DNA from 3 places in the Microbacterium lacus genome. Region 1 is predicted to be linked to each of the others. Evidence: predicted binding sites of a transcription regulator. Region 1 holds the regulator's gene; each other region holds the start of a gene.

Region 1 (10,350 bases):
GACGACCGCGGCGCAGCGTCCGGAGATCGTGACGGGCACGAGGTCCCCGTATCCGACGGTGGTCACCGTACAGAAGGCCCACCACACGGCATCCCCGAACGAGTCGATCGTCGCCCCCGGTGCGCCGCGCTCGGCCTGCAGCACGAGGAGCGAGATGTACCAGACGAGCAGCAGCGCCGAGCCGACACCGTAGGTCAGCAGGCGCGCGCGGATGGAGTTGCCGGCGGTCCGCGTGAATTGCGGCAGCCGCGTGACCGCGTCCAGCAGCCGCACCGGGCGCAGCGCCGGGATGAGCGCCAGCAGGAGCTCGAACTTGTGGGCGCGGAACCAGACCCGGCGCGGATCGGACAGCCGGAGCTTGACGAGATACTCGCCGATGAACATGAGCCAGATCATGGCGATGATCGCCGTCGTGAGGATCGACCAATCGCCCTGCACCTCGCCGACGACGTGCACCGTGTAGGTCACGAGGAACACCGCGGCAGCGACCGCGAGCGGCCAGTAGGTGATCCGCGACCAGCGCTGGGTGGCCTCGGTCTCCCCCTTGGCCGGATCAGGCGCCTTCACGGCGTTCGCGATGGTCACGACTGCACTCTAGGGGCGGCGTTCGACAGGGCGGTTGCGACCCGCTGGGGCTCGGGCGACGGGCCACCATCTCGGCGAAAGACCCACCACCTCGGCGAAAGACCCACCACCTCGGCGGAGGACCCACCACCTCGGCGGAGGGAAGGGGCGCGGACGCGGTCAGCGGGCGGGGCGGGCGGCCCAGAGGATGCCGCGCTCGATCACCGTGCGCACCGTCGGGTGCGCGAGCACATCGAGATCGTGGCCGGGCGTGCAGACGACGATGCGGCCGGCACCCCACTCCCGCGTCCAGATCGCCGGGACCGTCACCGCCCGCTGCCACGGCTCGCCCGCGCGCGCCGGATGCGTCGTCGTCGCGAGCACATCGTTGAGGTCGTCGGTCAGCACCCAGTACTGCTCGGTGCGCAGCGTGAAGTCCGCCAGCCCGCCGGTGATCGGATGCCGCCGTCCGAGCTCCGTGAAGGCGATCTCGTGCGACACCGCGTACTCACCGTCCAGGCCGGGGTGCGCCGCGAACTGCCCGCCGACGAGCTGGAGATAGTCCGCCGATTCGCGGAACGAGTCGGCGATGCCGCCGTGCCAGCCGGTGAACCCGGTTCCGGACGCGACGGCGGTGCGGAGCCCCGCGACCTGTTCGCGCGTGATCGAGGACATCGTGACGCACTGCACGATCAGATCGGCATCCGCCATCACAGCCGTGTCCGCGTAGACCTCCGTCGACTCCTCCACCCGTACGGCGAACCCGTCCTCCCGCAGGAACGGCACGAACATCTCGGTCGCCTCGGCAGGCTGATGGCCTTCCCATCCGCCGCGCACGACGAGCGCGCGCCGCATCAGCCCTCCGCGCCGTCCGCCGGATCCTGCTCGAGCGCGAGCCGCGGGCGCCAGATGACGATGTCGGTCGCGCGCCGCACGCGGCGACCCTGCTTCAAGGTGATGACCGATCCTGTCGCACCGGCGGCGAACACCCGCGCACCTGGTCGGTTCTCGAGCTCGGCGCGCATGCGCGCCTCGAGGTCGCGGACCCGGACGCGCAGTTCCTGCACGTGGTTCTCGAGCTCGATGATCCGCGCGATCGCGGGCAGGCTCATGCCGTCCGAGGACAGCCGGGCGACTTCGCGCAGCTGCTCGACGTGACGCGTCGAGTAGCGGCGCGAGCCGCCCTGGGTGCGGGCGGGGACGACGAGCCCCAGCCGGTCGTACTGGCGGAGGGTCTGCGGATGCATCCCGGCGAGTTCGGCGGCGACGGCGATCGCGAAGATCGGCGCATCCTCATCGATCTCTCGTTCCTGCGGCATCCCGTGTCACCTCCTCGCGCCGGCGTCTGCCAGCATCATGTCATCCGCGCGCTTTGCTCATCAGGTCGGCGCGGGGGTTCTCCTTGGGCTCGAGGTCGTGGAAGCGCTGGAGCGCTTCGCGAGCCGCCTCGTCGAGGTGCGACGGGACCGCGACCTGCACTTCGGCGAGCAGGTCGCCGGTGCCCTTCGCGGTCTCGACGCCCCGCCCCTTCACGCGCAGAACGCGGCCGGATGGCGTGCCCGGAGCGACGCGCAGCTTCACCGGGTCGCCGCCGAGCGTCGGGACCTCGATCGTGGCGCCGAGGGCCGCCTCGGTGAAGGTCACGGGGACGGTCACGCGCAGGTTCAACCCGTCGCGGGTGAACACCGGATGCGGCCGCACCGCGACCTGGACGACGATGTCGCCGGATTCCCCGCCGTCGGGCGAGGGGCGACCCCGGCCGCGCAGGCGGATCTTCTGCCCATCGGAGACCCCGGCCGGGATCTTCACCTTGAACGGAGCACCGTCCTCGCCCTGGAGCGTGATCGTCTCGCCGCGCGTGGCGGTGAGGAAGTCGATCGTGGTGCGCGCGGTCACGTCGGCGCCGCGCTGCGGACCGCCGTACCCACGGAATCCGCCGGTGGACTGACCGAACCGGCCCGAGCCGAAGCCGCCCCCCTGGGTCTGGTTGAACATGCTGAAGATGTCGTCGAAGTCCTGCGGGGACTGCTGGCGACCGCCGCGACCCTGGCCGAACATGCTGAAGACGTCCTCGAACCCGCCGGGCTGGTCGCCCGCCGTGAAGCGCGGAGCACCCGCGCCCATCGCGCGGATCTGGTCGTACTCCTTGCGCTGCTCGGCGTCGGAGAGCACCGAGTACGCCTCGCTGATCTCCTTGAACTTCGCCTCCGCCTTCGCATCGCCCTGATTGGAGTCCGGGTGATACGTGCGCGCGAGCTTGCGATAGGTCTTCTTCAGATCGGCGTCACTGATGCTCTTGTCGACGCCGAGGGTCTTGTAGAAGTCCTTGTCGAACCAGTCCTGACTGGCCATACGGTGCTCCCTCGGTTATTCGGCCGGCACCGCGACGACGACCTTGGCCGGACGCAGCTCGACCGACCCCAGCCGGTAGCCGACCTCGACGACCTCGAGGATCGTCGGCTCGGTCACGCCGGGGGTGGGCGCTTGGAAGATCGCCTCGTGCTGCTGCGGGTCGAACGCCTCCCCGGCCTCGCCGTAGGAGGTCACACCGAGTCGCTCGGCGACGCCGCGCACCTTGTCGCCGATCGCGGCGAAGGCGGTGCCCTCGACGAGATCGCCGTGCTTCGTGGCGCGGTCGAGGTCGTCGAGCACCGGAAGCAGACCCTTGACGGCCTCGCCCTTGGCCCGCTCGATCTCGCGCTCGCGCTGCTCCTCCGTGCGGCGACGGTAGTTCGCATACTCGGCCTGCAGGCGCTTCAGGTCGACCAGGAGGGCGGACTCGAGGTCGGCGATCACGGCGTCCTCCGCCGCGGCGTCGGCGTTCTGTGCCGCGCCGAGGATGTCGTCGACGGTCAGCTCGTCCTGCGACTCGGGGTCGGAGACCTGCGCCTCCGACCCCTCGTCGTCCGGTCGAACCTCGTCGCCCTGCGGGTCTTCGAAGTTCTTCTCCGTCATGGTCCTACTTCTTCTCGTTCTCGTCCTCGTCGTCGACGACCTCGGCGTCGATCACGTCCTCCTCGGGGTTGGGGACGTTGCCGGCACCGGGCTCGTTCGCGGCCGGGTCGGGCGTCTCGCCCGCGGCCTGCGACGACTGGTAGATCGCCTCGCCGAGCTGGGACTGGCTCTGGTTGAGCTTGTCGTACGCGGTCTTCACCGCGTCGTCGTCCTCGCCCGCGAGCGCGGCCTTCAGGGCGTCGACATCGGCCTGCACCGAGTTCTTGACCTCTTCGGGCAGCTTGTCCTCGTTCTCCTTGATCAGCTTGTCGATCGAGTAGGAGAGCGTCTCGGCCTGGTTGCGGACCTCGGCGGACTCGCGGCGCTTCTTGTCCTCGGCGGCGTGCTCCTCCGCCTCGCGGACCATGCGCTCGATGTCCTCCTTCGGCAGCGACGAGCCGCCGGTGATGGTCATCGACTGCTCCTTGCCGGTGCCCTTGTCCTTCGCGGAGACGTGCACGATGCCGTTCGCGTCGATGTCGAACGTGACCTCGACCTGCGGGATGCCGCGCGGAGCCGGCGCGATGCCGGTCAGCTCGAACGTGCCCAGCGGCTTGTTGTCGCGCGTGAAGTCGCGCTCGCCCTGGAAGACCTGGATCGCGACCGACGGCTGGTTGTCGTCGGCGGTGGTGAAGGTCTCGCTGCGCTTGGTCGGGATGGCCGTGTTGCGCTCGATGAGCTTGGTCATGATGCCGCCCTTGGTCTCGATGCCGAGGCTCAGGGGGGTGACGTCGATCAGCAGGACGTCCTTGCGCTCGCCCTTGAGGACACCGGCCTGGAGGGCTGCGCCCACCGCGACGACCTCATCCGGGTTGACGCCCTTGTTCGCCTCCTTGCCGGCCTCCTTCTTCACCAGCTCGGCGACGGCGGGCATGCGGGTGGAACCACCCACGAGCACGACGTGGTCGATGTCGGCGACCTTGATGCCGGCCTCGCGGATCACGTCTTCGAACGGCTTCTTCGTGCGGTCCAGCAGGTCCTTCGTCAGGTCCTCGAACTTCGCGCGGGTCACGGTCTCGGACAGCGACACCGGGCCGCTGTCGGTCAGCGACAGGTACGGAAGGTTGACGCTGGTCGACATGGAGCTGGAGAGCTCCTTCTTCGCCTGCTCCGCGGCCTCCTTGAGGCGCTGCAGCGCGATCTTGTCGCCCGAGACGTCGACGCCCGTCGTGTCCTTGAACTGCTTGATGAAGTAGTCCACCAGACGCTGGTCCCAGTCGTCGCCACCGAGGCGGTTGTCACCGGCGGTGGAGCGCACCTGGATCGTCGAGAAGTCGTCGTCCTTGCCCACTTCGAGCAGCGACACGTCGAACGTTCCGCCACCGAGGTCGAAGACGAGGATGAGCTCGTCCTCCTTGCCCTTGTCCAGGCCGTACGCGAGGGCCGCGGCGGTGGGCTCGTTGATGATGCGGAGCACGTTCAGGCCCGCGATCTCGCCGGCCTCCTTCGTGGCCTGACGCTCGGCGTCGTTGAAGTACGCGGGGACCGTGATGACGGCATCCGTCACCGAGTCACCGAGGTACTCCTCGGCGTCGCGCTTGAGCTTGCCGAGGATGCGGGCCGAGATCTCCTGCGGCGTCCACTTCTTGCCGTCGACGTCGAAGGACCACGTGGTGCCCATGTGGCGCTTGACGGACGAGATCGTGCGATCGACGTTCGTGACGGCCTGGCGCTTGGCGGTCTCGCCGACGAGCACTTCGCCGTCCTTCGTGAAGGCGACCACCGACGGCGTCGTGCGGAAGCCCTCGGCGTTCGCGATCACCTTGGGCTCGCCGCCCTCGAGGACGCTGACGACGGAGTTCGTGGTTCCGAGGTCGATTCCAACAGCACGGGGCATGTGTTCTCTCCTTGTGTCAGGGGTCTGCGACCCCGGGGTTCGTGGTGAAGTCCGCTCGCGGATCCGACAGGTTGAGCCGCGATGACTCAACCCTACCGAGGGTCGCCGAACGTGTCAAATGAACTTGATATGACTGGACTCAAGTCCCAGGATGGCGGTATGGGACTCCCCTGGAACTTCGCTCCGCTGCACGGCGACCGCGTGCACCTGGATCTGCCGCGCCCCGATGACCTCGACGCGCTGTTCGCGATCCAGTCCGATCCCGAGGTGTGCCGGTACCTGCTCTACGAGCCGCGGAGCCGGGAGAAGGTGCAGGAGGTGCTCGCCCGTGATTCCGCGGGGACCCGATTGGCCGAGGCGGGCGATTTCGTCCAGCCGGCGATCCGGGATGCCGAGGGCCGACTGATCGGCACGATCTACTTCAAGATCACGAGCACCGAGGATGCGACCGCCGAGATCGGATGGCTTCTCGCCCCGTCCGCACAGGGTCACGGGTACGCGCGCGAGGCTGCGGCGCTCATGCTCGACCTGGCGTTCGGCGAGCTCGGCCTGCACCGCGTGTACGCCGAGCTGGATCCGCGGAATGCGGCATCCGTCGCCCTCTGCCTGCGCCTGGGGATGCGTCACGAGGCGCACTTCCGCGAGCACATGTGGTTCAAGGGCGCGTGGGCCGACACCGGCATCTACGCGGTCCTGGCCTCCGAGTGGCGCGGCTGAGATCAGCCGCCGACGCCGGGCGCGAACGCCTCGGGGCCGGGCTCCCCACCCAGTCGCTCGGCGAGCTTCTCGCGGGCTCGGCCGATGTGGGTCGCCAGGAGCACCGCCGCCTCCTCGCCCCGACCCGCCTCGATCAGCCGCAGGAGTTCGTCGTGCTCGCCCGCGATCACCTCGGTCGACAGCAGAGCCGCGCCCTGGATCTGAGACATGCAGAACACGACCTCGGAGGCGAGAGCGTCGTACAGCCGGCTCGTGCGCTCACTGCCGAGCGCATCGACGAGGCTCCGGTGGAAGCGCATGTCCGGCTCGATGATCTCGCGCGGCGAGGCGTTGACGAGCGCGGCGATGTCGCGGTTGGCCTCCCGGGCCCCCTCCGGCACGCGTCCCTCGCGGGCGAGGGTGCGCACGACCTCGGACTCCACCACGTGACGCGTGCGGTAGATGTCGCGGGCGTCAGCCGGAGTGAGCCGCACGACGCGCGCGGTCTTGTGGGCGCTGCGCTCGAAGAGCCTCTCTCGGACGAGGTTCTCGATCGCCGCCTTCGCTGTCGGGCGGGCGACTTCGTACTCGTCGGCGACCTCGACCTCCGCGAGCGGTGTTCCGGGCTCGAGCTCTCCGGCGAGCACGCGCCGGCGGAGGTCCTCGGTCACGGCGTCGATGATCGAGACGACGGCGATTCTGGGCATTCGCACTCCTGAGTCGGCGGACCGATTCTGGAGCGAACACCGATCCGAAGCCCATTCTACGACGAATGAGAGACATGAAGTCTTGACAAGCAGGTGCACTTGTCTGACAATCTATCAATACCGCGATGGTCGCGGCGGCGAGCGCATCATCGCGCGTGCCGACTCGAAGCCGAGTGGAGTGGCCGTGTTCCAACAGATCCTGGATCCCGTATTCGGGTCGCTCGTGATGTCCGCCCTCGTCGCGGTGATCCCCCTGGCGACCCTGTTCGTCCTGCTCGGCGTGTTCCGGGTGAAAGCGTGGAAGGCGTCCCTGATCGGCCTGGCGATGTCGATCCTGCTCGCGGTGCTCGTGTGGCGGATGCCGCCTATCCAGACTCTCAGCGCGACGTTCGAGGGCGCGCTGTACGGCATCGTGCCGATCCTCTGGATCCTGGTCAACGCGTTGTGGCTGTACCGGCTCACCGTCGTCACCGGGTGGTTCGAGGTCCTGGGCGAACGCATCCGCGCGATCAGCGACGACCAGCGCATCCTCGCGATCCTCATCGCGTTCTGCTTCGGCGCACTGCTGGAGTCCCTCGCCGGCTTCGGGGCTCCGGTCGCGATCTCGATCGCGATGCTGATCGCCGCCGGGATGAAGCCGGTGAAGGCCGCTGTCGTCTCCCTCCTGGCCAACACCGCTCCGGTGGCGTTCGGCGCGATGGCCGCGCCGATCATCGCGCTGTCCGGCGTGACGGGCATCGACATCCACCTGCTCTCGCAGATGGCGGGTCGGCAGACGCCGTTCCTCGCGATGTTCGTCCCCCTCATCCTCGTCTTCATCGTGGACGGCAGGCGAGGCGTCCGTCAGACATGGCCGGTCGCCGTCGTCGCCGGTCTCGCCTTCGCGATCTCGCAGTTCATCACCTCGAACTTCATCGCCGTGGAGATCACCGATGTCGTCGCCTCCGTCGTGACGGTGATCGCGGTCCTGCTGATGCTGCGCGTCTGGAAGCCCTCGCACACCGTCGTCTTCGAGCGGGCCGCCGACGAGGCCGACGCGGTGGGCTCAGCATCCGTCTCGGGAACCACCACCTCGGTCCAGGTGATCGCCGGCCGCAAGATCGACCAGTCCACTCGGACGAAGGCGAATCTGACGTGGAACGCCGTCATGCCCTATGTCGTCATCATCGTGATCTTCTCGATCTCCCAGATCCCGATCGTGAAGGACTTCCTCGCCCACGCCACGACGGTGACCTTCCCGTGGCCGGGCCTGGAGATCACGGATGCCGCAGGCAACCCGGTGGGAACCGCCTACAAGCTCAACATCCTCGGCACCGGCGGCACGCTCCTGCTCATCTCGGGCATCATCGTCGCCCTGCTGTACCGACTCTCCGCCCGGGAGGCCGTTCGCGCCTACGGCGCGACCCTCCACCAGCTGCGCTTCACGATCGTCACCGTCACCGCGGTGCTCGCGCTCGCCTATGTGATGAACCTGTCCGGGCAGACCCAGAGCCTCGGGGCCGCCCTCGCCGCCACCGGCGCGTTCTTCGCGGTCCTCTCGCCGATGATCGGCTGGCTGGGCGTCGCGATCACGGGATCGGACACCTCCTCCAATGCGCTGTTCGGCCTCCTGCAGGCCACGACCGCCGAGCAGGTCGGCATCAACCCGATCCTGACCGCCGCCGCCAACTCCTCGGCGGGCGTGCTCGGCAAGATGCTCTCGCCGCAGAACCTGGCGGTGGCCGCCGCCGCCGCGGGAATGGCGGGCAAGGAGGGCGACCTCTTCCGCCGCCTCATCTGGTGGAGCCTGGGCCTGCTGGCCGTCTTCACCGCCTTCATCTATCTGCAGTCCACGCCGATCCTCGGCTGGATGGTCCCGGTCGCGCCGTGAGCCTGCGGTCGACCCGGCGGCCGAGTGTCCAGGACACGCTGCTCGCCCGGCATGAGTCACGGCGCGTCGGGGACACTCAACCTCCGGCGAACCTCAGCACCCGCGCGATCGACAGGGTCGCGTACGCGTCCGACGCCTCGCACTACCTGCTCACGCCGGATGCGGTGATCATCGCAGCGGACCCCGCAGCCGTCGCGGACGTCTTCCGATGGGCGAGCGATACCGGCACCCCGGTGACGTTCCGCTCCGGAGGCACGAGCTTGTCGGGGCAGGCGAGCACAGATCGGGTTCTGGTCGACACGCGGAAGGCGTTCCGGCGGATCGACGTGCTCGACGGCGGCACCCGGGTTCGCGCGCAGCCGGGCGCGACCGTCCGACAGGTCAATGCCCGCCTCGCCCCCACGGGCCACCGCCTCGGCCCCGACCCGGCGAGCGAAGTGGCCTGCACGATCGGCGGCGTCGTGGCCAACAACTCCAGCGGTATGGCCTGCGGCATCGTGGAGAACACGTACCGCACTCTCGAGTCGCTCGTCTTCGTGCTGCCCTCGGGGACGATCGTCGACACGAGTCATCCGGACGCGAACGCGCGGCTGCGGGACGCCGAGCCCGAGCTCTTCGAGGGACTCCTGCGCCTGCAGCGCAGGGTGACGCGGAACCCGGCATCGGTGCAGGCGATTCGCCGACTGTTCTCGATGAAGAACACCATGGGGTACGCCGTCAACGCGTTCCTGGATTTCGAGAGCCCGGTCCAGATCCTCAGCCATCTGATCGTCGGCAGCGAGGGAACGCTCGCGTTCGTGGCGGAGGCGACCTACCGCACGGTGCCGATCAAGCCGAAGGTCGCGACGACGCTCGCGGTCTTCGCCGACCTGGATGACGCAGCCCGGGCACTCCCCGCGCTCGTCTCGTCGCGCGCGGCGACGCTCGAGCTCATGGATGCCGCGAGTCTCCGCGTCGGTCAGGGTCTCGCCGACGCGCCCCCGCAGATCCGTGGGTTCGAGGTCGCCTCCGAGGCCGCGCTGCTGATCGAATACCAGGCCGCGGAGCAAGGCGAGCTCGACGAGCTCGTCGCGCGCGGTGCGGATCTGCTCTCCGAGCTGCCACTGCGCACCCCCGCCGACCTGTCGCAGGATGCCGCGGAGCGCGCACTCGCGTGGAAGCTGCGCAAAGGTCTGTACACCTCGGTTGCCGGCGCCCGCCCGAGCGGCACCACGGCGCTCCTCGAGGACATCGTCGTACCGGTCCCGGCGCTCGCGCCGACGTGTGCCTCGCTGCAGGAGCTTTTCGCCGAGTACCGGTACGGCGACAGCGTGATCTTCGGCCACGCTAAGGACGGCAACATCCACTTCATGCTCACCGACCGGTTCGAGGGCGACGAGGCGATGGGGCGGTTCTCCGGGTTCACCGAGGCGATGGTGGACCTGGTGCTGGAGGCGGGCGGAAACCTCAAGGCCGAACACGGCACGGGCCGGGCGATGGCCCCGTACGTGCGACGGCAGTACGGCGACGAGCTCTTCGAGGTCATGCGCGAGATCAAGCGGCTGTGCGACCCGCGCGGCATCCTGAACCCCGGCGTGATCATCGAGGAGGACCCGGCGGCGCACCTGCAGAACTTCAAGCAGCCGCAGCCGATCGAGGCGGAGGCCGATCGGTGCGTGGAGTGCGGGTATTGCGAACCGGCC
Region 2 (10,350 bases), 3.0 Mb from region 1:
TCTTGGGGTTCTCCTGGAAGGGCACGCCGCGGGCGAAGCTGCCGGGAAAGCGCCCCACGTAGAAGTCATTGAGGAACCGGCGATGCGAGAACCCGTCGATGCCGAACTCGGCGGCATCCTCGTCGGCGAACGTCCAGCCGATGTCGTCGTGGCTGCGCACGTAGTTGACCCACGCGGTGCCGGCGGGCAGAGCGTGGCGACGCTCGAGCGCCTGCTGCAGCAGGCGCGGGTCGCGGGTCGCGAGCGCCTCCCACGTGAGCGCCATCTGCAGCGGGTTGTACGACAGCTGGCACTCCTGGAGCGACACGTACTCGACGACCTCGTCGGGGTGCACGATCGCCTCGGACTTGAACAGCAGGCTCGGCGCGGCCATCCGCAGCACCGCGTTGAAGGCCCGCAGCAGCAGGTGCGCCTCGGGCAGTGATTCGCACGCCGTGCCGAGCTGCTTCCAGATGAAGGCCACGGCGTCCATCCGGAGGATCTCCACGCCCCGGTTCGCGAGGAACAGCATCTCCCCGGCCATCGCGCGGAAGACCGCGGGGTTGGCGTAGTTGAGGTCCCACTGGAAGTGGTAGAACGTCGCCCAGATCCATCGCCCGTCGGGTAGCTGCACGAAGCTGCCCGGATGATCGTCCGGGAAGATCTCCCGCACCGTCTTCTCGTACTCGTCCGGCATCGTGCGGTCGGGGAAGATCAGGTAGAAGTCCTCGTAGCCGGGTTCTCCCGCGACGGCCTTCTTCGCCCACTCGTGCTCGTTGCTCGTGTGGTTGAAGATGAAGTCGACCACGAGCGAGATGCCGGCCAGGCGCAGGTCCGCCGCGAGCGAGGCCAGGTCGTCCATCGAGCCGAGCGCGGGGTTCACGTGCCGATAGCTGGAGACCGCATAGCCGCCGTCGGAGTTGCCCTCGGGACTCTCGAAGAGCGGCATGAGGTGCAGGTAGGTCAGACCGAGCTCCTGGAAGTACGGGATCTGCTCGCGCACCCCCTGCAGATCGCCGGCGTAGCGATCGACGTAGCAGACGCCGCCGAGCATCTGGTTCGACAGGTACCACTCCGGGTTCTGCTCGCGCAGGTCGTCACGCGCCTTGAGCTCGAGCGGGCGGGCGTTCCACGAGGCGGCCGCCTCGGCGACGACCGCCGCGAGCTGCTCCAGTCCGTCCTCGCGGGTGCCGTAGAGCTGGACGAACAGCGGATGCAGCGTCGGGAAGTGCTCGGCGAAGCGACGCGCGAACGCGGCATCGGGTTCTCCGACGGCTCCCGCGGCCAGGCGACGGACTTCGTCGATGTCGCTCGTCCACTCGGCGGTGAGTCTCGGCATGGGGCTCCCTTTTCGCGACGCTGTTGCCTGCACTCACTTTAGGGCTGACAGACTGTCGATGACGGATGCCGAGGGGGCGCTCATGCGGTTGGTTCAGGTGGCGCAGCGCGTGGAGGATCTCGACCGCGCAGCGGACTTCTACACGGTGCTGCTGGAGACTGCTCCCACCGCGCGGTTCGATGACGCCGGACTGGTCTTCTTCGATCTCGACGGGGTGCGGCTCCTGCTCGATCGCAATGCGCCGGCCGGTCTGCTGTACCTGCAGGTCGACAACGTGCACGACGCCCTCGAGCGTCTCGAGGGACTGGCCGAGGTGATCTCACGCCCGCACGTGATCTTCACTCACGACAGCGATCTGCTCGGCCCCGTCGGGCATGAGGAGTGGCAGGCGTTCGTCCGAGACTCCGAGGGCAACGCCGTCGGCCTGGTCGCGTTCCAGCGCGGCTGAGACGCCGTTCGCCGCCCTGTCGTCCGGCCCTCTTCGCCGTGAGCGAACGGCTGGCACTCTCCTACCTCGAGTGCTAATCTGAGCGTAGTTGAGTCATACCGACTCAACTCTCAGAACCCTCCGGAGCAGCATCCGGACGACGACAAAGGAGTGAATCATGGCCACCTACGACCCGTTCCGTGAACTGGACCGCTTCGCGTCGACGCTGTTCGACCCGCGCCGCGGTCCGCGACGGATGCCGATGGACCTGTACCGGGACGGCGACCACTACGTCCTGACCGCCGATCTTCCGGGCATCGATCCGGGCTCGGTCGACATCGACGTGGACGGTCAGCTGCTGACGATCCGTGCCGAGCGAACCCTGACCGCGGGCGACGGCGTGAAGTGGATCACCCGCGAGCGCGAGGCCGCGAGCTTCCTGCGGCAGCTGAACCTCGGCCAGGGCATCGACACCGAGCGCATCTCCGCGACGTACAGCAACGGCGTGCTGAGCGTGACGATTCCGGTGAGCGAGAAGGCGAAGCCGCGCAAGATCGAGGTGTCCACGGATGCCGAATCCCCGGTGATCCGCGCCCACGAGAGCGCCGACGCGCCTCAGCCGGTCGAGCAGTAAGCCCGGACCGCATGACGATGCCCCCGGACCTCGCGGTCCGGGGGCATCGTCATGCACGGCTCACTTGTCGCCGTTGAACGCGTCCTTCACGTTCTCGCCCGCCTGCTTGACGCCTGCCTTGGCCTGGTCGGCCTTGCCCTCCGCGACGAGCTTGTCGTTGTCGGTCGCCTTGCCGATGGCCTCCTTGGCCTTGCCGGTCAGCTCTTCGGCCTTGTTCTTGATGTCGTCTCCGATGCCCATGGCATCTCCTTTCCTTTGTGGTGATGAGGGCCCGACCGGGGCCCGGCGGTGGTCAGGACAGGCGCTGCTTGTCGTGCGCGAGTTTCGCGCGCAGACCCGTGTGGATCGAGATGTACGTCGGCGGATCCTGGCCGGTCAACCGCGCGAGACCGGTGAGCAGAGAGTCGATGTGACCCGTGAGCTCACGCGGTGAGGTGTTTTGACGAGGGGTGACGCTCACGTGCATGACCGGCTGGCGCTTGATGTCGTTCGCCGTCACCGCCGTCGAGAGGATCTCATCGCGTCCCGCCAGCGAGTTCTTCAGAGCATCCGATGCGAAGGCCTCGGTCACCGTGACTCGTCCGATCGGGTTCTCTGCACCGCTCGAGCGCAGAACGGTCTTCGACCGGCCGCCCGAGGCGGTGCGGACGATCGTCACGATCAGCAGCACGACGAGCACGACGATCACGGCCAGCCCGCCGAGGGCGAGCCACGTGAGTGTCGTCCCGCCGATCTGGGTCACCTTCGCGGCCTGTTCGAGCCAGGACTCGCTGTTCTCGCCGGCGCCGGTCCAGATGTCCCGAGCGGGCGCCCACGTCACCGCGAGGATCGCGGCGGCGCCGAGTGCGGTGAGGAGGAGGCCCACGATCAGCAGCACCGTGCGGTTGACGGCGCGGTTGGTGTCGTTCATCAGGCGAGCTCGCTTTCGCTCGGGCGGACGACCCGCACGCGGGTCTTCACGGAAGGGATGAGGCGGTACTCGGCGAGCTCGCGGTCGGCGACCTCGCGCACACGGTTCTGTTCGAGCGGAACGCCCGCACCGGGGCGGACCGTGACATCGACCGTGCGATGCGCGACGCCCACCGTGATCCGGTCGCGGGGGAGACCGATCTCGTCACTGATGTGCTGAGCGAGTGCCGAGGCGATCACGCCGTTGTCCACGACGACCGCGCGCTCGCCCCACTGCATCTGGTGCTTGGACAGTCGACCCGGGGTCACTGCCAGCACGACGAAGGCCAGCCCGACGATCGCGATGACCGCGCCGCCGAGGACGACCAGAGCCGGTGGCTGCGCGGTCGGGAGTCCGACGACCCACGCGAGAGCCTGTGCGGGGCCGAGGAGCAGTGCCGGCTGCGACAGCAGGTGCAGCACGATCTCGGTGCCGATGTAGACCAGCGCGAGGATCAGCAGGATGAGGGCCACGAACATGGCGACGGTGCGCGGCGAGTGCGTCTCACGACGTACGACGCGGCGAAGGGCCGGACTGCTCATTTCACCCTCCTTCTGGGTGGCACCGTGGCTCCGGTGATGGTGATGTTGATGCGGGTGACCCTGCGGCCGACGATGCCGGAGATCGTGCTCTGGAGCTCGGCCTGCAGGTTGGCCACACGCTCGAGGACGGGGACGGATGCCGCGATGGCGGCGGCGTCGTCCAGATCGGGGATCGGGAGCGGAGTCGCGAGGCGGAGTGCGATTCCTCCGCCGTACTCGGATACCTCGACCGAGATGTCGCTGCGGTCCACGCCCATCGTGCGAGCGGACGCCTCTTCGGCGACCTTGCGCACAGCCCTCTCCTTCACGTCGATGCGGCCCGGGTAGGCGGTCTCCCCGGCGGCGACCCCCGAGGGGCCGCCGCCGGCGGATCCGATCTGGTCGACACGCATTACGACGTGCGCCGACCCGAGAACGCGTTCGCAAGACCGCGGACGTCGAGCTTGCCCGACGCCACCCGGCCCACGAGCGCACCGATGCCCATGAACAGGGCGACCAGCAGGAAGCCCCAGAACCCGAACAGCAGCGCGGCGAGCGCGAGGAGGGCGCCGATCAGGGCGCCGGCGATGGTCGGGCTCATGAGACGCGCGACTCGTCGTTGGCGCTGTCGTCGCCGGGCAGGTGCACGTCGTTGACCTCGACGTTGACCTCGACGACCTCCAGGCCCACCAGGCGCGTGATGGCGCCGGCGACGGCGGCGCGCACGTTCGACGCGACCTCCTGGATGGCGGCCGGGTACTCGACGACGATCGTGAGATCGGCGGCGGCCTGCGTCTCGCCCACCTCGACCTTGACGCCCTGCGTGAGGTCGGTCGCGTTGATGACGTCGCGGATCGCGCCGAGCGCGCGCGCGCCGCCACCGCCGAGGGCGTAGACACCCGGGACCTCACGGGCGGCGATCCCGGCGACCTTGGCCACGACGCCGTCGGCGATCGTGGTGCGGCCGGCGGCGTTCGCGTCCGCGGGGATGCGGGTCGAGGCGAAGCTGCGGTCCACGCGCGCCGCGGGCAGACCCTTCTCGGCGGGGGTGGTGACCTTCTCGGTGTTCTGGTTCTCGGAAGCCATTTTCGTTTCCTTATCTCGTTCGATGGACCGGAGGCAACCACCTGCGTGGCCGCATCCGGAAGCGTTACGTTCGCTTTACAGATAAGAGGCACGTGCGCACGAAAACGTCACAAAAAAGTTTCGGGGGAATCTTGGTGGCCGGTGGAGGAACGTGGGAAACCGCGTCTTTGGGCGAGATCTCCGACCAGATCCTGGTCGAGCGGGCGGTGGATCAGGATGCCGATGCCTTCGGCGAGCTCGTGCGGAGGCACTCGCCCCTCATGCGCGCCTACGTCTCGCGGATCGTCGGGTCGCTCTCGGCGGCGGACGACGTGGTGCAGGACGCGTTCCTGGTGGCGTGGAACCAGCTCCCCACCTTGCGCGACGGCTCGGCTGTGAGAGCCTGGTTGATGAGGATCGCCAGCCGAGAGGCGCTCCTGCAGGTGAAGAGAAGGCCCTCGGAGGCCGCGCTGGAAGGTTTCGACGTCGCGGTTTCGGCCGATACGCAGCCCGAATCGCGAGCAGTGCGCAACGCCCAGCTGCACGCGCTGTCGCTCGCACTGGATGAGCTGCCGGAAGGGCAGCGGCGGTGTTGGCTGCTCCGGGAAGTGGCGGACATGAGCTACCACGAGATCGCGGCAGAACTCGATCTCCCGGTCAGCACCGTCCGCGGAAACCTGGCGCGAGCCAGAACGAGCATCATGATCCGAATGGAGGAATGGCGATGAGCGATTTCGACGCCCCGGTCCTCGACTGCGGCAAGACGCTCGAAGAGCTCAGTGACTACCTCGATCGCGGGCGGGTCCCGCGCGATCCGTCGATCGAGGAATGCCCCTCGTGCCTGAACGCCCTCGATGCCCTGACCCGCGTCGGTGTCCTGTCGCGCGACCTCATCAGCGAAGACGCCGCCCAGCTGCCCGCGCCGCCCGAGAGCTGGTTCGCCGCGATCATGGACACCGTGCGCACCGAGCTGCGCGCCGGCCGCGAGTTCCCGATCCGGCATCCCGACCCCCGGGTGCACATCACGGTGACCGAGGGGGCGGTGCGTTCGCTGCTGCGCGCGACGGGCGACACGATCGACGGACTGTACGTCGGCCGCACCGAGATCATCGGCGATGCCGAGGAGCCCGGAGCGCCGGTGGAGATCCGCCTCAGCGCGAGCGTCGCGTGGGGGATGCCGATGCAGGAACTCTCCGCGACGTTGCAGGAACTCGTCCGCCGGGTCCTCGCCCAGCACACCGACCTGAACGTCACTGCCGTCAACGTCACCGTGGAGGACATCCACGGCGTCGAAAGCCTGAAGGACCGAGGATGAGCACGATCGACCCCATTCCCGCCCCGGGTGAGGATTTCACGGACGATGCGGCCGTGCTCGCGGTCGACGGCGTCGCCGGCCTCTTCCCCGCGCAGAGCACGCTGGGCCTCGTCTCCGGCAGAGTCGTCGCCGCGGTGACCGGCACGTCCGTGGCGACGCCGAGCGTATCCGTGCGTCCCGAGTCCGGCGGCACGTCCGTGACGGCGCGCATCGCCGCCTCGGCTCAGGACTCCGCGCGCGACGTGGCGGGCCGGGTCGCCGACGCGCTGCTCGCACGGCACCCCGAGGAGGACACGCTCGTCCGCATCCAGGTCGCGCGCATCCAGTAGTCGAGGAGCCGGCGGCGTAGCCTGGAGCGTGTGAGCGCATACGTCTCGGCGTTCGAGCTGTTCTCCATCGGAGTAGGACCCTCGAGCTCCCACACGGTCGGCCCCATGCGGGCGGCCCACGATTTCGCGACCCGTCTGCGCGAGGAGCGACTGCTCGATCGCGTCTCACGGGTGACCTGCACCCTGTACGGGTCGCTCGGCGCGACCGGCATCGGACACGGCACCCCCGACGCGGTCGTCGCAGGCCTGCGCGGGCTCTCGCCCGAGACCGTCGAGCCCGCAGAGGTCCGCGCGGCGTGGACCGACTGGACGGCGGGCGAATCGCTCCTGTTGGCCGGCACGCACGCGGTGCCGTTCGAGAAGACCGACATCGCGTTCGCCCCGCGCACCCGCCTGCCCGGGCATCCCAACGCGATGACGCTCGAGGCCTGGGGGGCGGATGCCGCACCCCTGGCGGCGGACACCTACTACTCCGTCGGAGGCGGGTTCATCCGGCGCGAGGGCGAGCCGCCGCGCGTCGCCGCGCACGCGTATCCGCTCGCGTTCGACAGTGCGGAAGCGCTCATCGCGCTGTGCGACGAGCGCGGCATCACGATCGCCGAAGCCGCACGCATGAACGAGGAGGCGCTGCGGTCGGACGAGGAGATCGCCGACGGCCTCGACCGCATCTGGGACACCATGGCCGCGTGCGTGGAGGCGGGCCTGCACTCGGACGGCGTGCTTCCCGGGATGCTGCGCGTCAAACGCCGTGCGGGCGCGATCCGTGCGCAGCTCGAGGACGCGGAGGCCGGCGGCCACCGCGAGCTCCCGGGCGAGTGGCTGGGCGCGTTCGCGCTCGCCGTGAACGAGGAGAACGCTGCCGGCGGACGGGTCGTCACCGCTCCCACGAACGGAGCGGCCGGCATCCTCCCCGCCGTCGCGATGTACTGGTGGCGCTTCCTCGCCGACTCCGGGCTCGGCGTCGGCAACGCGGTGACGCCGCACGGCGAGCTCGTCGGAAGCGCCCTCCTCGGCTTCGCCGCCCGACAGCAGCTCGGGCCGGTGGTTCCCGACGTCGTGGACGAAGAGCTCGTCGCCGAGGCGAACCGCCGGCGCGGCATCCGTCGGTTCCTCCTCACGGCGACCGCGCTGGGGTCGCTGTTCAAGGCGAACGCGTCGATCTCGGGCGCCGAGGGCGGGTGTCAGGCCGAGGTCGGGTCGGCGTGCGCGATGGCGGCGGGCGGGCTCACCGCGGTGATGGGCGGCACGAACCGGCAGATCGAGAACGCCGCCGAGATCGCGATGGAGCATCACCTCGGACTCACGTGCGATCCGGTCGGCGGACTCGTGCAGATCCCGTGCATCGAGCGCAACGCGATCGCCGCGTCGACGGCCGTGACCGCCGCCCGCCTCGCGCTGCGCGGCGACGGCAGTCACTACGTCTCGCTCGACGCCGTCGTCGAGACGATGCGTCAGACCGGGATCGACATGTCCACGAAGTACAAGGAGACCAGCGAGGGCGGCCTCGCGGTGAACGTCATCGAGTGCTGAGCGCCAGGCGTTCGGTCGGCCTGATGCGTCGCATCCATCGGGCGATCGCCTCGGATGGTGTCCACCGAGTTCGCGGGGCAGGGCGCAGGTGGACGCATTGTGCGTTGACGTCGGCGCCGTGTCGACGGATGCCGTCCACCGAGTCAACGTGCAATGCGCGGCTCCGGTCCGGGGTGCCATCCCGCGCGCACGAGCGCGGCGCGGATCCTCGCGACGGCCGGCTCCGGGGTCGGGTAGACATGCCGGCCGGTGAACCGCAGAACGTTCCAGCCGAGCTCGACGCAGCGGGCGTGCTTCTCGATGTCGCGGTCCCACTGTGCACGACTCACACGGTGGTGGTCTCCTTCGAACTCGATCAGGATCATCCATCGGGGATACGCGAGTTCGGTGAAGCCGATCATCGCACCGCTCGGATCGAGGACGTCGAAGTCGAGCGCCGGTTCGGGTAACCCCGCTCGGGTCGCAGCGAGACGGAGCTGCGTCTCCGGCGGTGACATGCTCCCGGCCCGGATGTGGGGAAGCGCCTGGCGGAGCTTCTCCACCCCGGTTCTCCTGCCCGCGGTCGCCGCCGCGGCAAGCTGATCGAGTGTCGCCAGACCCGAACCGGGCGCGCCCTTGATCGCGTTCCTGCCGCGGGGCTGGTGCACGATCGCATCGCCGACGATGATCAGCTCGTCCACGGTCAGCTCCTCCGCGAGCTGGGCCCAGGTGGTGGCCGGACTCGTGACGCGCCGTCCGCCGACCTCGCGCACAGAGAGCAGCTCCCCGGCGAGCCGGTGTGTCCGGACGCCGGAGACGCGTGGGCCGCGCCGTGGAAGGCGGACGCCCACATCGATCGGCCGCTCACCCCGCGTGCCGGTCGGACTCGATCGGGATTCCATGCGGAGCACGCGCAACGGCAGCGGCAGGCCCCAGATCGCGGCGGCGGTGACGTGGCAGAAGAACGCCTCTTCGGACATCACCGTGCCGTACGCGTGCGCTGTCGATACCAGCCGGGCAGTCGCGACCCGTGCGCACGCTGCCGTCGGAGAGTCGTCGTGATCCTGCGGAACCTCGTCCGGCTTTCGCAGACGTCGCACTCCGCTGAAGGGCGACTCCAGGTCTCGCGCGCGGAGGCGCGCGCCGGTCACGCCGGCCTCGCGCGCGGCGCGCACCGAGAATGTGTCGCCGAGCGGTGGGGGAAGCGGTGACGGGCGGCGCGGCATCCCCTCACCCTTCCCCTGGGCCGGCCCCGTCGGGGCGAGCCGGACGAAGCGGTGCAGAAACCGCAGCGGCACGGGAGTTGGGGAGGAATGGCCCGGAGTTCGGTGGACGCCATGCGCTGCGCACTCGCGACCGAAGGGGCGAATTCCGCCCACCGAAGCCGGAGTGCGGCCGCTCGGTGGACCTGATCTGCGGTCCGTGAAGCGCGGATGCCGCGCATCGTGTCCAGCGAAGGGCCAGCCCCCGGACCTCAGCCGCCGGCGCGCCGCCCCCGTCGTACGCGGGCGACGGTCTCGGCCGCTGCGGTGAGTGCGAGTACCGCGGCGACGGCGAGGGACTCGCCGAGGGCGTCGAGGACGAGGGCGGCCGGGATGAGCAGCAGGATGCCGACCAGGCCCGCGATCTGCGCACGGACCCATCGATGCTCGAGCACCCGGCGGAACAGGAGTGTCCCCACGAGGAACAGGAGAGGTCCGCCGAGGGTGACCACGGTCGCGGGCACATCGTGCTCGTGCGGGTGGCCGAGGGCCTCTTTGTCGCCGACGCTCAGCAGGACGATCCCCGCCACGATCGCGAGGTGGATCCAGGTGTAGGCCGTCCGCACGAGACGACCGGGCGCGGGCGACGCGTCGATCGCCTCCGCGCCGATGCGCTCGCCGTGATCGAAATAGATCCACCACGCGGATGCCGCCGCGACGAATGCCGCGATCATCGCGGCGATGCTCTCGGGCGAGGACTCCGTGGCGACGAACGCGAAGCCGGTGACCAGGAGCCCCTCGCCGAGCGCGATCAGCACGAACAGGGCGGTGCGCTCCGCGATGTGCGGACCCGAGACGTCCCACGCGGCCAGATCCACGCGCCCGCGGCCGGGCACCGGGTACCCCAGCATCGTCCCGACCAGCTCGACGCCGAGCGCTGCGGCCCAGAGCGGCAGCTGCAGCGACAGGGGAGCCAGCGCGCCGCCGATCCACAGCACGGCACCCGCCGAGAGCCAGACGAGGATGCGCGTGAAGTCCTGCGAAACCGCCGCGCCGTGCCGCCGCGTCGCCCAGACCATGA
Region 3 (10,350 bases), 2.3 Mb from region 1:
CTGCACGCTGTGACCCGCTGACCCGAATACTGCGAGAAAGACGAAGAGATGAGCGAGAAGCTCCAGCTCCTGAACCAGGTGCAGGCCATCAACTGGAACCGCATCGAGGACGAGAAGGACCTCGAGGTGTGGAACCGCCTCGTGAACAACTTCTGGCTGCCCGAGAAGGTGCCGCTGTCCAATGACATCCAGTCGTGGAACACGCTGACCCCCGACGAGCAGCTGCTCACGATGCGCGTGTTCACCGGCCTCACCCTGCTCGACACGATCCAGGGCACAGTGGGCGCGGTCTCGCTCATCCCGGACGCGATCACCCCGCACGAGGAGTCGGTCTACACGAACATCGCGTTCATGGAGTCCGTGCACGCGAAGAGCTATTCGTCGATCTTCTCGACGCTGTGCTCGACGAAGGAGATCGACGAGGCATTCCGCTGGTCGGTGGAGAACCCGAATCTGCAGAAGAAGGCGCAGATCGTCATGGACTACTACCGCGGCGACAGCCCGCTCAAGCGCAAGGTGGCCTCCACCCTGCTGGAGAGCTTCCTGTTCTACTCGGGCTTCTACCTGCCGATGCACTGGTCGTCGCGGGCGAAGCTCACCAACACCGCCGATCTCATCCGCCTGATCATCCGCGACGAGGCCGTGCACGGCTACTACATCGGATACAAGTTCCAGAAGGGTCTCGAGCGGGTCGGTCAGGCCGAGCGCGACGACCTCAAGGACTACACGTTCTCGCTCCTGTACGAGCTCTACGACAACGAGATCCAGTACACGCAGGACCTCTACGACGGCGTCGGCCTGACCGAGGACGTCAAGAAGTTCCTGCACTACAACGCGAACAAGGCCCTGATGAACCTCGGCTACGAAGCGATGTTCCCGGCGACCGTGACGAATGTGAACCCGGCGATCCTCTCGGCGCTCTCGCCGAACGCCGACGAGAACCATGACTTCTTCAGCGGCTCCGGTTCGTCGTACGTCATCGGCAAGGCCGAGGCCACCGAAGATGAGGACTGGGACTTCTAAAAGCCTGTACGACGGCGCCCTCGCACGGATCACCCGATCCGTGTGAGGGCGCCGTCGTGTCGCCGTCCATAGAATGGCCGCGTCGTCGCCGGATGCCGTACTCTCGCGGGCACCGACGTGCGATCACCACGGAAGGACGACGACGGCGATGACCGACGACAAGAACGGCCCCGGCACCCCGCCGATCACGAAGCCGCCGTACGTGGCGCCCGCGTCGCCGTCGCGAACCCCGACGGCGCCGACCGCGACAGCACCCGCCGGCGTGACCCGCACATCGCTCATCGTGATCGGGGTCGCGATCGTCGTGCTCTCCTTCGTCGCGTCGTTCCTGGGCGCCACGCTGGCGCGCTCGGGTGGGGATGCCGAATCCGCGCCCGTCGCGACCGCCGAGCCGACTGCGTCACCGACGCCGCCCGACACCGGGGCCTACGAGGAGGCACTGAAGGAGATCCTGCCCGCCGGGTCGGCGGTCCGCGCGGGTGCCGGGGTGCCGGCATCCGGGAAGGGGTACGAGGGGGAGGTGTACATCGACCTCTCCACCGCGGATGTGTATCTCTTCCGCGACGGCGACTGGGTGAAGGTCGGCAACATCCGCACGTCCGCCGCGGAGAATCTCACCGGCGAGACCGGCGCGACGGGCGAGACCGGCGCGACCGGCGAGACGGGTGCGCCGGGGGCTCCGGGCACGCAGGTGCTGCTGGGCGTCGGCGCTCCGACGGACGAGACGTGTCAGAGCGACGGCGACGTCTACATCGACACCGCGACCGTCACGTTCTACGAGTGCGCCGCCGGCGCGTGGACGCCGTCCGGCCCGGCCGCTCAGGTGCCTCAGCCGACGCCCACGACCGATTCGAACGGCTGAGCCGCCGGATCATTCGCCGCGGTGGGCCGCCAGGATCTGCTGCCAGTCCGCCGGCACCCGCTCCGCCGGACCGGGAACCGTCTGGCTCACCGGGTGGCTCTCCGGCGGGGCCAGCCGCGGACCCGAGGCCCAGTCGTCCGTCTCGTAGTCCCAGAACCAGTCCTCGCCCGGCTCGAAACTGCGCATGATCCGGTGGCCGGTCGCGCGGTAGTGCTTCGTGGCGTGGGTGCCGAGCGAATCGTCGCAGCATCCGATGTGCCCGCACCGCGCGCATCGCCGCAGGTGCACCCACCAGCTGCCGGTCTGCTCGCACTCGAGGCAGCCGGTGCCGCTCGGTGGGACGGAGGTGTCGATGAAGGACGACAGATCGGTCACGGGATCTCCCTGGTGGTCGTGTGGGCGATGCTATCGGCGGCCGGCTGCCGTCACCAACCGGTCGTCAGCACCCGATCCAGCGCGGCCACGAGCTCGTCGGCGCTGTCGCGGGTGAACACCATCGGCGGCTTGATCTTCAGGATGTTCTGATGATCACCCGTCGGCTGGGCGATCACGCCGAGCTCGCGCAGCCGTGCGCAGATCGCGGCGGTCTCCGCGGTCGCGGGCTCGCCGGATGCCCGCCGGAACTCCGGGCCGAGATAGAAGCCGGAACCGTGCACGGCCGCCAGAATCGGATGCCGCCGCCCGAGCTCCTGCAGGCGCTCCTTCAGGTAGCCGCCGACCTCGCGCGCGTTCCGCTGCAGCTCCTCGTCCCGGATGATGTCGAGCACCGTGAGTCCGACGATGCTCGAGACCGGACTGCCGCCGGCGGAAGAGAAGAAGTAGCCGCCCGTGCGGTAGCGCTCGGCGATCTCGCGCGTGGTGATCACCGCGCCGAGAGGATGCCCGCTGCCCATCGCCTTCGCGACAGCGATCACGTCGGGGACGACACCCTGCTGCTCGAAGCCCCAGAACCATTCGCCGAGCCGCCCGTATCCGACCTGCACCTCGTCGGCGATCGCGAGCCCACCGTGCGCGCGCACCGCGCGGTAGACGGCGTCCAGGTAGCCGTCGGGCAGCATCACGCCGCCGGCGTTGCCGAACACCGTCTCAGCGACGAAGGCGCCGACAGGGGTGCCTTCGGCAGCGAGCTCCTCCACACGCGCCACGGCATCGGCGGTGTACGCGCCGTCGCCGGTCGGAGCGGGAACCGTGTGCACCCAGTCGGGGCGCGTCTGCAGGGCAGCCGGGTTGTCCGCGATCGAGGTCGAGACGGCATCCGTCAGATAGGTCCAGCCGTGGTACGCCTCGCGCACGGCCAGCACGTCACGGCGCCCCGACCACGCCTGCCCGAGTCGCAACGCGAGATCGACCGCCTCCGATCCGCTGTTGACGAGGAAGACGGTGTCCAGCGGATCGGGCGCGAGGGCGGCGAGGCGCTCGGAGAACTCCACGACCGCCGGGTAGTGGAACCGGGAGTTCGTGTTGAGCAGGCGCCACTGCGCCGCGACCGCCTCCACGAGTCGCGGATGGGCGTGCCCGACCGAGGTGACGTTGTTGAGCGTGTCGAGGTAGACCCGGCCGTCGGTGTCGATGAGGTGCTCGCGCCATCCGCGCACCATGACCGGCGGATCGGCGAAGTAGTGTTCCTGCACGTCGGCGAATGATGCCTCGCGTCGGGCGAGGAGATCGTCGGCGCTCACGGGGGCCGGAGTCAGACCGGGAATGAGCGCGGACGGGTCCGCGACGACCGTGCGCCAGGCGGGGACGAGGGATGCCGGGGCGAAGCGCGGCGCGGAGACCCCGGCGCGGGTCACCTGGATCCAGATCCGGCCCGCGGTCTCGCCGATCGCCTGACCTGCCGCGACCTCGGTGTCCGCGGGAGTGATCGCGCGGCATCCGTCGATCGTCACTGCGTGGGTGTCGGTGCGCAGCTCGAGGCCGTGATCGGTCGGATGGACGGTTCCCGGCCACGGGGCGGTGAGCTGCGTCGCGTCCGGGAGCTGCAGCTCGACACCGAGCGCAACGGTCGCGGGCTCGGACGGAGCGCCCGGACGCGAGCGGGTCAGGCGCGCCTCGCCGAACCGTGCGGCGCTCGGGCCGGCGGCGAAGAGCTCGTCCTCGGCCGAATCGCTCAGCCAGCGGCCCTCGTCGAGCAGGGGACTGGTCGGTGACAGGTCGACGATCGAGACGGACGGGGAGCCCGAGAGCAGCGGGGACGACGCGGGAAGGTCGAGAGTCACCGTCTCATGTCCGGTCGCGGCACGCACGAGTGCTGTCGCCACCTCGGGCGGCACGGAGGTCGCCTGGCGCAGGATCTCACGCTCGTGCAGCAGGTTCTCGGCCGCGTACTCGTTCGTCGGATCCGTCGCGATCACGTGGTGGGCGCTGGCCACCAGGACGGCGCCGCGGACGACGACGAGCGGCCAGAGGGCGTCCGCTTCAGCGGGGCTGAGCGGGCGGACGGCGTGATAGGCGGCGATCGCGCGAGTGGCCCGGGCGAGATCCATGCCGTCGTGGTGGAGGAGCGAGGACACAGTGATCGCGAGCTCGCCGACCGTCCACGTGCGGTTCAGGTCGCCGAGGTCGATCACGCCGTCGGGGACGCGCGTGACCGGATCGCCGGCGACGACGTTGTCGTCGGTCAGGTCGCCGTGGATGAACTGCGAGGGGAGGCGGTCGGCGAGCCCGGCCACCACCTTCCATGCCGCGTCGGCGGCTCGGGACAGGCTCTCGCGCAGGTCGGCGTCCGTGACGTATTCGCGAAGCTCGGCGAGGACGCCCGGCGCTTCGCGCAGATCCCACTGGTGCGTCCGCTCAGCGGCGGGGGCCACCAGGTCTCCCAGCGCGACGTCGACCGCGGCCGCCAGTGTCCCGATCTCGCGCACGGCGGCGGGGGAGAGGTAGCCGGACAGCGTCTCACCCTCGAGGAACTCCAGGAGGCGAGCCTGCATCGTGACACCCTCCACCACGACGGGGCGGACCGTGGATCCGTCGGCGAACCGCACCGCGCGCGGCGCGCGCACGCCTGCTCGCACGATTGCGTCCGCCGCGGCGGACTGGGCTTCGAGCTCGGCCGCCGTGACACTCGGGTTCGCGATCTTCAGCAGCACCCGCGGCGCGGCGTCCGCCGGGGTGATCAGGAAGTTGCGGTCCTGATGACTGCCGAGCGCCCGCGCCGCGCCGCGCACGCCCCACAGATCGCGCGCGAGGACCGCGGCGGTTTCCTCGTCGATCTCGGGCGGTGCGGGCTGGACGAGGGCGTCCGAGGTGTCGGTCATGCGGTGCTCTCCGTCGGTCGGGATGCGACGAGGCTACCGTTCCCGCCGCAGCCGGGAATACGCCGTGCGCCGAGGCGTTCAACTTGATACGAGTTCACTCAACTACCTAGAGTTGATACGTAACGACTCATGTTTCACCAGGGAGAGAAATGCCCGAAGACTTCACCCCGCAGGATGCCGAGAACGGCGCGAGCGCGTTCGACGAGTTCCTGTCGCGCTACCTCGACGGTGAGCGCGCCCGCGCGTCCCGGTCGATCGACCTGACGCGGTTCCTCAGCGCCCGGACGCAGGAGCTCCTGCAGCAGGCGGGAGCCTTCGCCCTCGCCCGCGGGCAGCGCGAACTCGACGCCCTCCACGTGCTGCGCATCCTCGTCGACGAGTCCCCCGCGAAGGACGCCGTCCAGCGCATCGGCGCTGACCCCGCGGCGATCGTCCGTGCGGTCGAACAGCGGCTGCCGCAGGCCTCCGACCCCGCCGACGTCGACGGGGCCGTCGTGACCCCATCGGTGCAGCGGGCGCTGTTCCACGCCTTCCAGGTTGCGCGGTCCTCCGGATCGACCTACCTCGACCCCGAGCACCTCTTCTTCGCGCTCGTCCTCGGGCAGGACACCCCCGCCGGGCAGATCCTCGCGCACGCCGGCGTCACCGCGGACGCACTGCTGCAGGGTGCCCGCGAGACCGTCACCCCGGGTGCCGCCCCCTCATCCGCACCGGAGGCGGAGGATCCGGCATCCGACACGCCCATGCTGGATCGCTTCGGCACCGACCTCACATCCCGCGCTCGTGAGGGTGGGATGGACCCGGTGATCGGACGCGAGGACGAGATCGAGCAGACGATCGAGATCCTCAGCCGCCGCACGAAGAACAACCCTGTCCTCGTCGGCGAGGCCGGTGTCGGCAAGACCGCGATCGTCGAGGGGCTCGCGCAGGCGATCGTCGCCGGCGCCGTGCCTGAGCAGCTACGGGACAAGCGCGTGATCGCACTGGATCTGCCGGCGATGCTCGCGGGCACGCGCTACCGCGGCGACTTCGAAGAGCGCCTCACCAAGACGATGGACGAGGTCGCCACGCGATCCGGCGAGATCATCCTCTTCATCGACGAGGTGCACACCGTCGCCGGCGCCGGAGGTGGCGGCGAGGGGGCGATGGATGCGGGGAACATCCTCAAGCCCCGCCTCGCCCGAGGCGACCTGCACCTCGTGGGCGCTACGACGCTCAAGGAGTACCGCGTGATCGAGAAGGATCCCGCGCTGGAGCGCCGCTTCCAGCCGGTGCGCGTCGGCGAGCCGAGCCTCGAGGACGCCGTGCTGATCCTGCGCGGCCTGCGACCCGCCTATGAGGAGCACCACGGCGTGCGCTTCACCGACGACGCGCTGCGCGCCGCGGTCGAGCTCAGCGACCGCTACCTCACCGAGCGTGTGCTGCCCGACAAGGCGATCGACCTGATCGACCAGGCCGGCGCGCGACTGCGCCTGCGGCTCGGTGTGCAGGTCGACACCCAGGCGCTCGTGGCGCGGCTGGCCGAGCTCGAGGCCGACAAGAACGCGGCGGTGAGCGCGGAGAAGTACGAGGAAGCCTCGCGGATCCGCGACCAGATCACCGAGGTCCAGGCGCGTCTGCAGGAGGCCACCGCCCGCCCGTCCGCGGACGCCGTCGTCGGGGAGCCCGAGATCGCGGCGGTCATCAGCCGGGCGACCGGCATCCCGGCGGCGCGGCTGACCGAGACGGAGCGCGAGCGCCTGGCGACGCTCGAGGACGACCTCCACGCGCGCGTGATCGGGCAGGACGCGGCCGTGACCGCCGTCGCCAAGGCCGTGCGGCGCAATCGCACCGGCATGGGAGACGCGCGCCGTCCCGTCGGCTCGTTCCTGTTCCTCGGCCCGACGGGTGTCGGCAAGACCGAGCTCGCGAAGGCCCTCGCGGCGGACCTGTTCGACGATGAGACCGCCGTGATCCGGTTCGACATGAGCGAGTACGGCGAGCGGCACACCGTCTCTCGTCTGGTCGGTGCCCCTCCCGGATACGTCGGCTACGACGAGGCCGGGCAGCTGACCGAGCGCGTGCGGCGAAACCCCTACTCGATCGTCCTGTTCGACGAGATCGAGAAGGCGCACCCCGACGTGTTCAACCTGCTGCTGCAGGTGCTCGACGACGGGCGCCTGACCGATGGCCAGGGCCGGACGGTGGACTTCCGCAACACCGTGATCGTGATGACCTCCAACATCGGCAGCGAGTTCCTCGCGTCGCGCTCCGGCGCGATCGGCTTCATCGCCGACGGCGGGGGAGCGACCGGGTTCGGCAGTGAGGACGACCTGCGCGTCCGCGTGATGGGTCGGCTCCGCGAAGCGATGCGGCCCGAGTTCCTGAACCGGATCGACGAGATCGTGCTCTTCCGCAAGCTCGAGAAGACGCAGCTGCGCGAGATCGTCCGGCTCATGCTGGGCGCGACGACGCGGCGCCTGAACGCCCGCGAGGTCTCGATCGAGGTGACGGATGCCGCCGTGGACTGGCTGGCCGAGCACGGGTACGAGCCCGAGTACGGCGCGCGGCCGCTGCGCCGGCTGATCCAGCGCGAGCTCGACGACCGGATCGCCGACCTGTTCGTGAGCGGTTCGCTGACCGACGGCGGGGCCGTGACGGTCGATGCGGTCGACGATGCGCTCGCCGTGCGCTCGGCGGGTGTCCTCGCGACGGCGGCCTGACCCCGGCTGCCCGGGTTCGGGGCGCAGAACGACCTGTGGGGCGCGATTCTCGCGCCCCACAGGTCGTTTTCGCGCCCCGAACCCGCATGAGCGTGTCGTCGCAGGGCTCGGTGGGCGGCATCCGTCGGCACCGGCAGGACTGGGCGACGGATCGTGTCCACCGAGCGTCAGACCCGTTCACTCGGTGGGCGATATCGGCCGCGCGAGCAACGGTCGAGCGACGGATGCCGTCCACCGAGCGCGGCGCGCGGCCGGTCCGGCCCCTTCGGCGGAGGGCGCGCCGCTCCCGGCACGTGCACGATGTCGCGGCACGTCTCCTGCCACGTGCCGCGAGCCCTGCCACGTGCCAGGAGTCGGGGCGCCTGGCCTCAGGGTCTGGGTGCGGGGGCGGGCTCGCGCAGCGAGCGGGCGAGCACGGTCGCTCCGGCCACGGCGGCGGGCATCGTCGCCACGGCGCCGAGCGGGATCAGGAAGCACAGCTGCGTCGCGACGCCGAAGCCCAGCACCCGGGCGCGTCGGCCGCGGAGCAGGGCGCTCCGGGCAGCGCGGTCGAGGCCGCGGGCTTCGAGGGCGCGCGAGGACAGCTCGTCGGCGATCAGCCACCCGGTGAGGGCGACGCCGGTGACGGTGGCGAGCACGCCACCCACCGCGGGGATCAGTCCGATGAGGGCGGCGAGCAGCGCGACCGCCATGCCGCGGACGAACAGCCACAGCGCGTCCGCGACCGAACGCCAGAATCCGGTGCCGCGGTCGATGTCGTCGGGCCCCAGGTCGCGCTCGACCGCTCGCCAGATGCGCTCGTAGAACGGGTCGCCCACGACGAGGGTCAGGGCGGTGAACGAGATCGCCACGAGTACGAGCGCGGCGCCGATCATCGCCGTGCCGATCGCGGCGCGCACGACGGTCGCCCACAGTCCCGGCCAGCCATCGGCGAACGGAGTGATCGCGACCGTGATCCCCGGGAGCGTCGCGGCGAGCGCGACGACGCCCGCGAGGAGAAGGATGCCGACGATCGCGGCCGGCACGAGGCCGAGTGCCATCATCCCGGGCCGGCGGCGCCAGAAGGCGAACCCGCGACCGAGCAGGGCCATGCCCGCGAAAAACTCACGCACCGGCTCAGCCTAGGCTGGAAGCCTCGCCACCCGAACGAGGAGCACCGTGTTCCGGACCCCGCTGAACCTCTTCCGCGTCCTCGCGATCGCCGAGGCGATCTCGTGGACTCTGCTGATCGCGGGGCTGATCCTGCGCGCCGTGGGCGATGTCGCCCTCGCGGTGACGATCGGCGGCGGCATCCACGGGTTCGTCTTCCTGTCCTACGGAGCGACGGCCGTCCTGGTCGCGAAGAATCAGCGCTGGGGCGCGTGGCCGACGATCGTCGCGATCGCGAGCGCGGTGATCCCGTACGCCACGATCCCCACCGAACTCTGGTTGCACCGCACCGGCCGGCTGCAGGGTGACTGGCGACTCGAGGAGACCGATGACCCGCGCGACACGCGCTGGCACGACCGGCTCATGCGTGCACTGCTGCGCCGCCCGTGGGTTTTGGCGGTGCTGATCGCCGCGGCCGTCGTCGTGCTCTTCACGGTGCTGCTGATCCTCGGTCCGCCCGGCGGCCGCGAGTAGCGCTCACGTGCGCGCCGGCAGCTCCTGGAGTGTCCACGTGTTGCCGTCGGGGTCGGCGAACGTCACGAACCGCCCCCAGGACTGCGGATCGACGTCGGAAGCGTCCACACCCACGGAGCGCAGATGCGCGAGCGCCTCATCGGCGTCCGGCACGACGACCTGAATCGTGTTCTGCTGCCCCGGTTCGAGCCGGATCCCGAGCCCGTCGCCGAACGCGATCGAACAGGCCGACCCCGGCGGCGTCATCTGCACGAATCGCAGCCCCTCGAAGGGCACCTGGTCGTGGTCGGCGTGGAAGCCGATCCGTTCGTAGAACTCCTTCGCCCTATCGACATCGGTCACCGGGACCAAGATGAGCTCGATCCGCCAGTCCATGCTGCCGCCTTCCGTCGGGAGCGCCGTCGCGCCAGGTCAGAGGCTACGGCGGGGCGCCGACACGGCCTCATACGGAGCGATACCGGCGGATCGTCTCCGCGACGAGCGCGTGATCGACGACGTCCGGCTCGCCGGACATCGTGATCGTGCCGACCACCTCACCGTCGACGAAGATCGGCACCGATCCGCCGTGTGCGCGGAACACGTCGTGGTCGATGTCGGTCCGGTCCGCGAACGGCGTCCCTGCCTCCTCGTGCCGGCGCCGCACGAGCAGCGACGGCTCGCCGAAGCGCTCGGCCACGGCGGCCTTGCCCGCCAGCCACGGATCATTGCCCGGGCCGGTCGTGCCGAGTTTCGCGACGAACACGACATCTCCGCGCAGCACGATCCGCACCGCGAGGTTCGCCCGGTGGTGGCGGATCACCTCCACCCCGAGCAGCCCCAGCGCGACGGCGTCGTCGTTGTCGAAGCGCTCCGGCTCGAAGCGGGGCACCGCCTCCAGATCGGC

Evidence for each region. Region 1 encodes HspR, which represses chaperone genes until heat shock. Its sites were predicted from a motif close to AAGTTGAGTCNNNNNGACTCAACTT; they were not measured.
Region 2: a site for HspR is predicted at 1,852-1,876, ahead of ABD197_RS14915 (Hsp20/alpha crystallin family protein). Genes of this name have one in related genera too.
Region 3: a site for HspR is predicted at 5,223-5,247, ahead of ABD197_RS11680 (ATP-dependent Clp protease ATP-binding subunit). Genes of this name have one in related genera too.

What each region holds. Positions count from the first base shown of each region.
Region 1 is NZ_BAAAPK010000001.1:95,527-105,876, forward strand. Features, by position in the region: gene ABD197_RS00440 (ion channel) at 1-585, opposite strand, end outside; gene ABD197_RS00445 (ThuA domain-containing protein) at 745-1,419, opposite strand; gene ABD197_RS00450 (heat shock protein transcriptional repressor HspR) at 1,419-1,883, opposite strand; gene ABD197_RS00455 (DnaJ C-terminal domain-containing protein) at 1,924-2,916, opposite strand; gene ABD197_RS00460 (nucleotide exchange factor GrpE) at 2,932-3,519, opposite strand; gene dnaK (molecular chaperone DnaK) at 3,524-5,395, opposite strand; gene ABD197_RS00470 (GNAT family N-acetyltransferase) at 5,555-6,112, shown strand; gene ABD197_RS00475 (GntR family transcriptional regulator) at 6,115-6,798, opposite strand; gene ABD197_RS00480 (L-lactate permease) at 6,983-8,668, shown strand; gene ABD197_RS00485 (FAD-binding and (Fe-S)-binding domain-containing protein) at 8,707-10,350, shown strand, end outside.
Region 2 is NZ_BAAAPK010000001.1:3,138,041-3,148,390, reverse strand. Features, by position in the region: gene ABD197_RS14925 (alpha-amylase family protein) at 1-1,318, opposite strand, end outside; gene ABD197_RS14920 (VOC family protein) at 1,401-1,766, shown strand; gene ABD197_RS14915 (Hsp20/alpha crystallin family protein) at 1,924-2,379, shown strand; gene ABD197_RS14910 (CsbD family protein) at 2,440-2,619, opposite strand; gene ABD197_RS14905 (hypothetical protein) at 2,672-3,289, opposite strand; gene ABD197_RS14900 (Asp23/Gls24 family envelope stress response protein) at 3,289-3,870, opposite strand; gene ABD197_RS14895 (NTP pyrophosphohydrolase) at 3,867-4,262, opposite strand; gene ABD197_RS14890 (DUF2273 domain-containing protein) at 4,262-4,450, opposite strand; gene ABD197_RS14885 (Asp23/Gls24 family envelope stress response protein) at 4,447-4,935, opposite strand; gene ABD197_RS14880 (RNA polymerase sigma factor) at 5,103-5,642, shown strand; gene ABD197_RS14875 (Asp23/Gls24 family envelope stress response protein) at 5,639-6,229, shown strand; gene ABD197_RS14870 (hypothetical protein) at 6,226-6,558, shown strand; gene ABD197_RS14865 (L-serine ammonia-lyase, iron-sulfur-dependent, subunit alpha) at 6,589-8,088, shown strand; gene ABD197_RS14860 (hypothetical protein) at 8,232-9,293, opposite strand; gene ABD197_RS14855 (low temperature requirement protein A) at 9,542-10,350, opposite strand, start outside.
Region 3 is NZ_BAAAPK010000001.1:2,439,523-2,449,872, reverse strand. Features, by position in the region: gene nrdE (class 1b ribonucleoside-diphosphate reductase subunit alpha) at 1-13, shown strand, start outside; gene nrdF (class 1b ribonucleoside-diphosphate reductase subunit beta) at 49-1,023, shown strand; gene ABD197_RS11695 (hypothetical protein) at 1,172-1,885, shown strand; gene ABD197_RS11690 (UBP-type zinc finger domain-containing protein) at 1,895-2,251, opposite strand; gene ABD197_RS11685 (aminotransferase) at 2,311-5,142, opposite strand; gene ABD197_RS11680 (ATP-dependent Clp protease ATP-binding subunit) at 5,292-7,844, shown strand; gene ABD197_RS11675 (EI24 domain-containing protein) at 8,213-8,956, opposite strand; gene ABD197_RS11670 (DUF3817 domain-containing protein) at 9,003-9,467, shown strand; gene ABD197_RS11665 (VOC family protein) at 9,471-9,842, opposite strand; gene ABD197_RS11660 (heme-degrading domain-containing protein) at 9,910-10,350, opposite strand, start outside.